DNA from 2 places in the Arthrobacter sp. E70 genome. Region 2 is predicted to be linked to the other one. Evidence: riboswitches for the same ligand, from Rfam matches in the RefSeq annotation. Region 2 holds a riboswitch; the other holds the start of a gene.
What was found. Region 2 has a riboswitch for glycine ahead of gcvP (aminomethyl-transferring glycine dehydrogenase). Riboswitches for the same ligand answer to the same signal wherever they lie in the genome.
Positions count from the first base shown of each region.

Region 1: another riboswitch for glycine. It lies ahead of cycA (D-serine/D-alanine/glycine transporter); the one in region 2 lies ahead of gcvP (aminomethyl-transferring glycine dehydrogenase).

Region 1 covers NZ_JBYQFR010000025.1:5,261-9,675, forward strand. The annotation lists gene gcvP (aminomethyl-transferring glycine dehydrogenase) at 1-934, opposite strand, end outside; glycine riboswitch at 1,093-1,192, opposite strand; gene AC3IMC_RS20040 (hypothetical protein) at 1,327-1,458, shown strand; glycine riboswitch at 1,470-1,567, shown strand; gene cycA (D-serine/D-alanine/glycine transporter) at 1,723-3,234, shown strand; gene purU (formyltetrahydrofolate deformylase) at 3,294-4,157, shown strand; glycine riboswitch at 4,244-4,343, shown strand.
Region 2 covers NZ_JBYQFR010000023.1:1,939-6,353, forward strand. The annotation lists gene gcvP (aminomethyl-transferring glycine dehydrogenase) at 1-2,662, opposite strand, end outside; glycine riboswitch at 2,854-2,951, opposite strand; gene AC3IMC_RS19735 (TetR/AcrR family transcriptional regulator) at 3,039-3,575, opposite strand; gene AC3IMC_RS19740 (MFS transporter) at 3,652-4,415, shown strand, end outside.

The DNA.
Region 1 (4,415 bases), on a different contig from region 2:
CGGGAACCCCGGCGTCGTCCTTGGAGACTCCCACCAGGCGGCCGGGCATGGAACGCTCCAGGCCCTTGGCCACTGCCATGTAGGCGGCGTGCGGGCCGCCGAAGAACAGCGGGACACCGAACCGCTGGGTGGAGCCGACGGCGATGTCGGCGCCCTGCTCGCCCGGAGGGGTGATCAGGGTCAGCGCCAGAAGGTCGGCGGCCACCGTCACCAGCGCGCCGCGCTCCTTTGCTTCGGCAATGACGCCTGCGTGGTTGAAGACGCGGCCGGAGACGCCGGGCTGCTGGAGCACAATGCCGTTGATGTCGCCTTCGGGCAGGCCCTTGGACAGGTCGGCAACCTCCACCTCGAAGCCGAGCGCCTCAGCGCGGCCCTTGACGATGGCGATGGTCTGCGGCAGGACGTCGGCGTCCAGGACGGTCTTGCCGTCGCGGGCAGCCTTGTTCTTGTTGGCCCTGCGCATCATGAGGACTGCTTCAGCGACGGCGGTGGCCTCGTCCAGCAGGGACGCGTTGGCGATCGGCAGGCCCACCAGGTCCTGGACCATGGTCTGGAAGTTCAGCAGCGCCTCGAGCCGGCCCTGGGAGATCTCCGGCTGGTAGGGCGTGTAGGCGGTGTACCAGGCCGGCGCCTCAAGGACGTTCCGGCGGATGACGGCCGGGGTGATGGTGTCGTAGTAGCCCTGGCCGATCATCTGGACGGCGGTCTTGTTCTTGGCGGCGAGGCGGCGCAGTTCAGCCAGGACCTCCACTTCGCTGAGGGCATCGGCGAGCTTCAGGGCAGTTTCCTGCCGGATGGAGGCCGGGACGGCCACGTCAACGAGGCCATCCACGCTGTCGTAGCCGACGGCTTTCAGCATGGTGTCGACGTCGGCCTGCCGGCGCGCGCCGATATGGCGGTCAACGAATGATGTTGATGCGGATTGAATCGTCATGAGGAACTCCAGGTCTGGCCGGCCAAGTGGCACGGCATGCGGTGGGTTCCTCCCCGCTCTGTATTGGACCTGAGAGATTCCGCGTTGCCTGCTCTTGGCAGGGCTCCGCTTGCACCGTCGGTGAGTGCTGCCAGAGCAGCACTGCTTTCCAGAGTCGCCTCGCCGTGACGGTACATGGGCCTGAGAGATTCCTGGGGAGGATTTGCTCCTACGGCGCCTGTCCGGTGGATGCCGGGAGGGCTCTCCCGTCACAGCTCGAAAGGCTTATTCAAATGTGGGTGATTCGGCTCACACGGTACAGGTTTGTTGAAGCAAAAACAAATTGCGGCGTCACGCTGCTGGGCCTTGACGCTCCGTTGCCGCGAAAAGACATCCCGGGTTGACATCCGATCGTGACGGGCACCACACTGATCCCCGGGATTGGCGCCGAGGCCTGGCTGGCTCAGCGTAACCGGAGCAGCCCCGTTCCGGCGCCGGTCCCATCGCCCAACCTCCGCAGCTCGGAGGTGGTGGCGTCCAACTGAAAATGAGCCTTCGACCTGCGGCGGGAGAGCCCTGCCGGTACGTTCAGCAGGCGCCGTAGGAGCAAACCCTCCCCAGGAAACTCTCAGGCCCACGTACCGCCGCGGTGAGGCGACTCTGGAAAGTAGCCGGGCCCTGTCCTGGCTCACCGACGGTGCAAGCAGGCCCTGCCTGGGTCTGCGGAATCTCTCAGGTCCCATACAGAGCGGGGAGGAAATCCAATCTTTGCGACACCCCGGGTGCCGCTCGAACGATGGAGTTCCTCAATGACGACCCACTCCCCGACGTCCCCCGGCGGCGGAGCCCCGCACCTGGAGCGGCAGCTCAGCAACCGCCACATCCAACTGATCGCCATCGGCGGCGCCATTGGCACCGGCCTGTTCATGGGCTCCGGCAAGACCATCTCGGCGGCCGGCCCCTCAGTGATCTTCGTGTACATGATCATCGGCTTCATGCTGTTCTTCGTCATGCGTGCCATGGGTGAACTGCTGCTCAGCAACCTCAACTACAAGTCGTTCAGTGACTTCGCCGCTGACCTGCTGGGTCCGTGGGCCGGCTTCTTTACGGGCTGGACCTACTGGTTCTGCTGGGTCATCACCGGCATCGCCGATGTGATCGCCATCGCGGGCTACTCCCGTGAACTGTGGCCCGGGGTTCCCCAGTGGATTCCCGGGCTGGCCACCGTGGCCATCCTCCTGCTCCTGAACCTCGTCACGGTCAAGGCGTTCGGCGAGACCGAGTTCTGGTTCGCCCTGATCAAGATCATCGCCATTGCCGCGCTGATCATCGTTGGCCTGTTCATGATTCTCACCGGTTTCCAGTCCGACGCCGGCCCTGCCACGTTCACCAACCTGTGGAGCCATGGCGGGTTCTTCCCCAACGAATTCATGGGCTTCGTGGCCGGCTTCCAGATCGCCGTCTTCGCCTTCGTGGGCATCGAACTGGTGGGTACCACCGCTGCCGAGGCCAAGAACCCGGAGCGGAACCTGCCCAAGGCCATCAACTCCATTCCCATCCGGGTGCTCCTCTTCTACGTAGGTGCCCTCATCATCCTGATGGCCGTCACCCCCTGGACCGAGTTCAAAGCCGGCCACAGCCCCTTTATCGCCATGTTCTCCCTGGCGGGGCTGGGCGCCGCAGCCACCGTGGTCAACCTCGTGGTGCTGAGCTCCGCGATGTCCTCCGCCAACTCCGGCATTTACTCCACCTCCCGCATGGTCTTCGGGCTTGCCCAGGAAGGCGACGCGCCGGACGTCTTTGGCAAACTGTCCCGGCGGAAGGTACCCCAGAACGCACTGTTCCTTTCCTGCGTGCTGCTGCTGTCCGGCGTCGTCCTCATGTACGCGGGCCAGGACGTGGGCAAGGCGTTCGACATGGTGACCACCGTCTCCGCCGTCTGCTTTGTCTTCGTCTGGTCCATCATCCTGGCCAGCTACATTGCCTTCCGCCGCCGGCGGCCGCACCTGCATGAGGCATCGAAGTTTAAAATGCCCGGCGGCGTTGCCATGGTTTGGGTGGTCTTCGCCTTCTTCGCCTTCGTGATCTGGGCCCTCACCACCCAGCCGGACACCCTGGTGGCCCTTCTGGTCACCCCGGTGTGGTTCATCATGCTGGGCGCCGCATGGTTCGTCCTCCGGCGCCGGCCCGCGCACCAGGCCCGTTTTGCCACCTTCCAAGCTGAACTGCAGGCAGACCAGGACTTCGCTGAGGCAGCATCCGGCATGGCTGTCCGGCGGGGTGCCGCCGATGAAGCCGCCGAAGAACAGGTCAAGCGGTGATCGGCACCGACGCCCGCACCGCCGAGGCCCGAACCCCCGCGGCAGACCGGCTCCAGGCCGTGCCCCCGGAGACGGGCAGGGAATTCGTGCTGACGTTCCACTGCCCGGATGCCCTGGGTATTGTCCAGGCGGTGTCGGCATTCCTGCTGGATCAGGAATGCTACATCGTGGACATCAAGCAGTTCGGCGACAGGGCAAGCGGCCGGTTCTTCATGCGCGTCCACGTCACCTCCGAGGTTGACATCGACCTTGCCCGCCTCCGCGCCGGTTTCGGGCAGGTGGCCCAGGAATGGCAGATGGACTGGCGCCTGGAACGCCACGGACGCAGGCAGCCCATCCTGGTGATGGTCTCCAAGTACGAGCATTGCCTGAACGACCTCCTGTTCCGCGCCCGCAGCGGGGAATTGCCCGTGGAGATCGCCGCCGTGGTGTCCAACCACCCGGACCTGGAACCGCTTGCGGCGTGGCACGGTGTTCCTTTCCACCACATTCCCGTGGCTCCGGACACCAAGACGGATGCGGAGGAGCGCTTGCTGGGCCTGGTGGACCATTACTCCGTGGAGCTGGTGGTGCTTGCCCGCTACATGCAGGTGCTCAGCGACGGCCTGACCCGCAAGCTGGACGGCCGGGCCATCAACATCCACCACTCGTTCCTGCCCAGTTTCAAGGGTGCCAAGCCCTACCACCAGGCCTACGAGCGCGGCGTCAAAACGGTGGGAGCCACAGCCCACTACGTGAACTCGGAGCTCGATGAGGGGCCCATCATTTCGCAGCAGGTCATCGAGGTGGACCACACGTACTCCGCCTCGGACCTGGTCACCGTTGGCCGCGATGCCGAGTGCAAGGCCCTCACGAATGCCGTCCGCTGGCATGCTGAAGGACGAATAGTCCTCTCCGGCAACCGGACGGTCATCCTCCGCTAACTGCGGGTTCACCGACGTGGCTGGTGCCTGCTCCCCATCCGGAGGGGCAGGCACCGGCCGCACCAACACACATGAATACAGCCTTTCGAGCTGTGGCGGGAGAGTCCTCCCGGCCATCACCGGGCAGGCGCCGTAGGAGCAAATCCTCCCCAGGAATCTCTCAGGCCCATGTACCGTCACGGCGAGGCGACTCTGGAAAGCAGTGCTGCTCTGGCAGCACTCACCGACGGTGCAAGCGGGCCCTGGCTGGGCATGCGG
Region 2 (4,415 bases):
GGCGCAGCGGCGAGTCCGCGACGGCAAAGTCGCCGTTGGCCACCTGGTCGATTTCCTTGCGGATGGTGATCATCGCCTCGATGAAGCGGTCGATCTCGGCAAGGTCCTCGGACTCCGTGGGCTCCACCATCAGCGTTCCCGCCACTGGGAACGCGAGGGTGGGGGCGTGGAAGCCGAAGTCGATGAGGCGCTTAGCCACATCCTCGGCAGTGACGCCGGTCTTGGCGGTGAGGGCGCGTAGGTCCAGGATGCACTCGTGCGCCACCAGGCCGCCCTCTCCCGTGTAGAGGACGGGGAAGTACTCGTTCAGGCGCGAGGCAACATAGTTGGCGGCGAGCAGCGCGGACTTGGTGGCCTCGGTCAGGCCTTCACCGCCCATGAGCTTCACGTACGCCCAGGAGATGGGCAGGACACCGGCCGAGCCGAAGCGGGAGGCGGAAATCGGCACGTCGGCGGCACCCGACCCGGCATTCCAGGTGTTTGCGTCGCCCGGCATGAACGGCGCCAGGTGGGCCTTGGCAGCGACCGGTCCGACGCCCGGCCCGCCACCGCCGTGCGGGATGCAGAAGGTCTTGTGCAGGTTCAGGTGCGAGACGTCGCCGCCGAACTTGCCCGGCTGGGCGAGGCCAACAAGGGCGTTGAGGTTGGCACCGTCGATGTAGACCTGGCCACCGGCGGCGTGCACGGCGTCGCAGACTTCGCGGACGTCGCCGTCGTAGACGCCGTGCGTGGACGGGTAGGTGATCATGATGCAGGACAGCGCGTCCCGGTTCGCTTCGATCTTGGCCTCGAGGTCGGCGTGGTCGATCGTGCCGTCTGCCGCGGTGGCGACGACGACGACCTTCATGCCGGCAAGCACGGCCGAGGCGGCGTTGGTGCCGTGGGCCGAGGCCGGGATCAGGCAGACGTTGCGCTGCTGGTCTCCGCGGGAGTGGTGGTAGCCGCGGATGGCCAGCAGGCCCGCGAGTTCGCCCTGGGACCCGGCGTTGGGCTGGATGGACACCTGGTCGTAGCCGGTGATGGCGGTCAGGTCAGCTTCCAGGTCGGTGATGAGTTCGCGCCAGCCTGCGGTCTGGGAATCCGGGGCGAACGGGTGGATTGAGGCGAACTCGGGCCAGGAGATGGCTTCCATTTCGGCGGTGGCGTTCAGCTTCATCGTGCACGAGCCCAGCGGGATCATGGTGCGGTCCAGGGCCAGGTCACGGTCGGAGAGCTTGCGGATGTAGCGCAGGAGCTGGGTTTCTGAGCGGTGGGTGTTGAACACCGGGTGCTGCAGGTAGTCGGAGGAACGCTCGACGCCGGCTTCCAGTGCAAAGCCTTCGCTCCCGGCCACGGTGGCGCCAAAGACGTCCGCGACCTCGGCGACGATGGCCGCCGTCGTCGTTTCGTCCAGGGAGATGCCCACGGTGTCGGCGTCGACACGGCGCAGATTGATGCCGCGCGCCTCGGCATCGGCAACAACCGCAGCTGCACGGCCCGGGACCCGGACAGTCAGGGTGTCGAAGAAGCTCCGGTGGGCCACGTCGATTCCGGCGGCCTCGAGGGAGGCCGCGAGGGTGCGCGCGTGGCTGTGAGCGGTCTCGGCGATCGCCTTCAGCCCGTCCGGGCCGTGGTAGACGGCGTACATGGAGGCAACGATGGCCAGGAGCGCCTGGGCGGTGCAGATGTTGGACGTGGCCTTCTCGCGGCGGATGTGCTGCTCACGGGTCTGCAGCGCCAGCCGGTAGGCCGGGACGCCGGCGTCGTCCTTGGACACACCCACCAGGCGGCCGGGCAGGGAGCGTTCCAGGCCCTTGCGGACAGCCATGTAGGCAGCATGCGGGCCACCGAAGAACAGCGGGACGCCGAAGCGCTGGGCCGAGCCGACGGCGATGTCGGCCCCCTGCTCGCCGGGAGGGGTGATCAGGGTCAGGGCCAGTAGGTCGGCGGCCACCGTCACCAGCGCATCCCGTTCCTTGGCGGCGGCGATCACGGCGGACTGGTCCCACACCCGGCCGGAGGCGCCCGGCTGCTGCAGCACGATGCCGTTGATGTCGCCGTCGGGCAGGCCCTGGGACAGGTCCGCGACCTCCACCTCAAAGCCGAGCGCCTCGGCACGGCCCTTGACGATCGCAATGGTCTGCGGCAGCACGTCGATGTCCAGGACGGTCTTGCCCTCGGCGGCGGGCTTGGTCTTGTTGGACCGGCGCATCAGCAGCACGGCCTCTGCCACTGCCGTGGCTTCATCGAGCAGCGACGCGTTGGCGATGGGCAGGCCCACCAGGTCCTGGACCATGGTCTGGAAGTTCAGCAGTGCCTCCAGCCGGCCTTGGGAAATTTCGGGCTGGTAGGGCGTGTAGGCGGTGTACCAGGCCGGGGATTCCAAAATGTTCCGGCGGATCACCGGCGGCGTCACGGTGTCGTAGTAACCCTGGCCGATCAGCTGCACGGCGGTCTTGTTCTTCCCGGCGAGCTTCCGCAGCTCCGCGAGGACCTCAACCTCGCTGAGGGCGTCCTGGAGCCGAAGGGCGGTTTCCTGGCGGATGACCTGGGGAACGGCGGTGTCCACCAGGGAGTCGACGCTGTCGTACCCGACGGCCTTGAGCATGGTCTCGACGTCGGCCTGGCGGCGCGCGCCGATATGGCGGTCTACGAAGGTGGTGGAGGCTGAACTAACCGACACGAAGGAACTCCATTTACTCAGGCGGCGCAGGGTACGCCACAGCGATTCGGGTTCCTCCCCGCTCTGTATTGGACCTGAGAGTTTCCGCGTTGCCTGCCTGGACAGGACCCGCTTGCACCGTCGGTGAGCACAGCAGCTTTCCACTCCCGACAGGGTGGCAGGGAACGCTGCCTGCTACTTTCCAGAGGTGCCTCGCCGCGGCGGTACAGGGGCCTGCGAGATTCCTGGGGAGGGTTTGCTCCTACGGCGCCTGCCTGTACTTCCGGCAGGACTCTCCCGCCGCAGATCAAAGGCTATTCATTTGGATTTTGCGGGAACACTGAGGCTCCCACAGCGCTTAATTCTCCTACGCGGGAGCCCGCGGGGCAAATGGTTCCTACCGCCGGAGCCGCTCCAGCGCGGCCAGCAACTCGTCCACGTCCGCCGCCGCTCCACCTTCGGGAACCGGCCCCACGGAGAGCATGGCGTTAAAGTACAGGCCGTCGCCCATGTACAGCACGGCCTTGGCCAGGGCGGGCCCTACATCCGCGGCGATCTCGTCGAGCCAGCGCCGCTGGATTGCGGCAAACCGCCGCCTCGTTTCTTCGTGCGCCACCTCGGCAAGCCGGGTGGCTGCCACGATGGCCCGGTCCAGGGGCGTGTCCGCCCAGACCGAGGACCTGATGAAGTAGGCCGCGGCTCCTTCGGGAGCTTCGGCCATCGCGTCCGCGTCCGCGCCGGCCAGCACGTCCAGCCGTTCCAGCAGCACCTCGATGAGCGCTTCCTTGTTGGGAAAGTGATAGAGCAGGCCCCCCTTGGACACGCCTGCTTTCCGGGCAACTGCGTCGAGGGTCGCCGCCCTCTCGCCCACCTCGATGAGGAGGGACTCAAAGGCGTCAAGGACGGCATCTCGGGCTACGGGCTTGCGGGGCATGCCTCCCATCATGCCCTTGACCAGGTCGAAACCGGATAATCTGAAACTATACCGTCTGGACGGTATAGTTATTTCCATGACCACTTCGACCAGCTCTCTTGCACCAGGCCAGACGGAGAGCCCCGCGACGCCTTCGCCGAGGCGTGACTGGCTGGCCCTGGCGTTACTGATGTTCCCGGTGCTGCTCGTGGCCGTGGACAACACGGCCCTGACGTTCGCCCTGCCCGCCATCACGCGCGCCCTCGAGCCTTCGGGCGTGCAACTGCTGTGGATCGTGGACGTCTACCCCCTGGTGCTGGCCGGGCTGCTCGTTTCGATGGGAAGCCTGGGTGACCGGATCGGGCGGCGGCGGCTGCTGACCATCGGCAGCACAGGCTTCGCGGGTATCTCTGCCGTCACGGCCTTTGCCCCCAGCGCGGAGTGGCTGATTGCCGGCCGGGGAGCGCTGGGATTTTTCGGCGCCATGCTGATGCCGTCCACCCTGTCACTGATCCGCAACATCTTCCCGGAGCCCGGCCGCCGGCGGCTCGCCGTTGCCATCTGGGCAGCCGGATTCTCCGGTGGCGCGGCCCTGGGGCCGATCTTCGGCGGCTGGTTGATGGAGCAGTTCTGGTGGGGCGCGGTTTTCCTGGTCGCGCTGCCCCTCATGCTTCCCCAGCTGGGGTTCGGACCGGCATTCATTCCCGAATCCAGGGATCCGGCGCCCGGGGCGGTGGACATCCCCAGTGTCCTGCTTTCGATGCTTGCCATGGTTCCCGCGGTGTACGGGATCAAGGAGGTTGCCACCCAGGCCTCCGGCCCGGCGGGCTTTGCCGGCATTGCCTTCGGTGTGGCGATGGG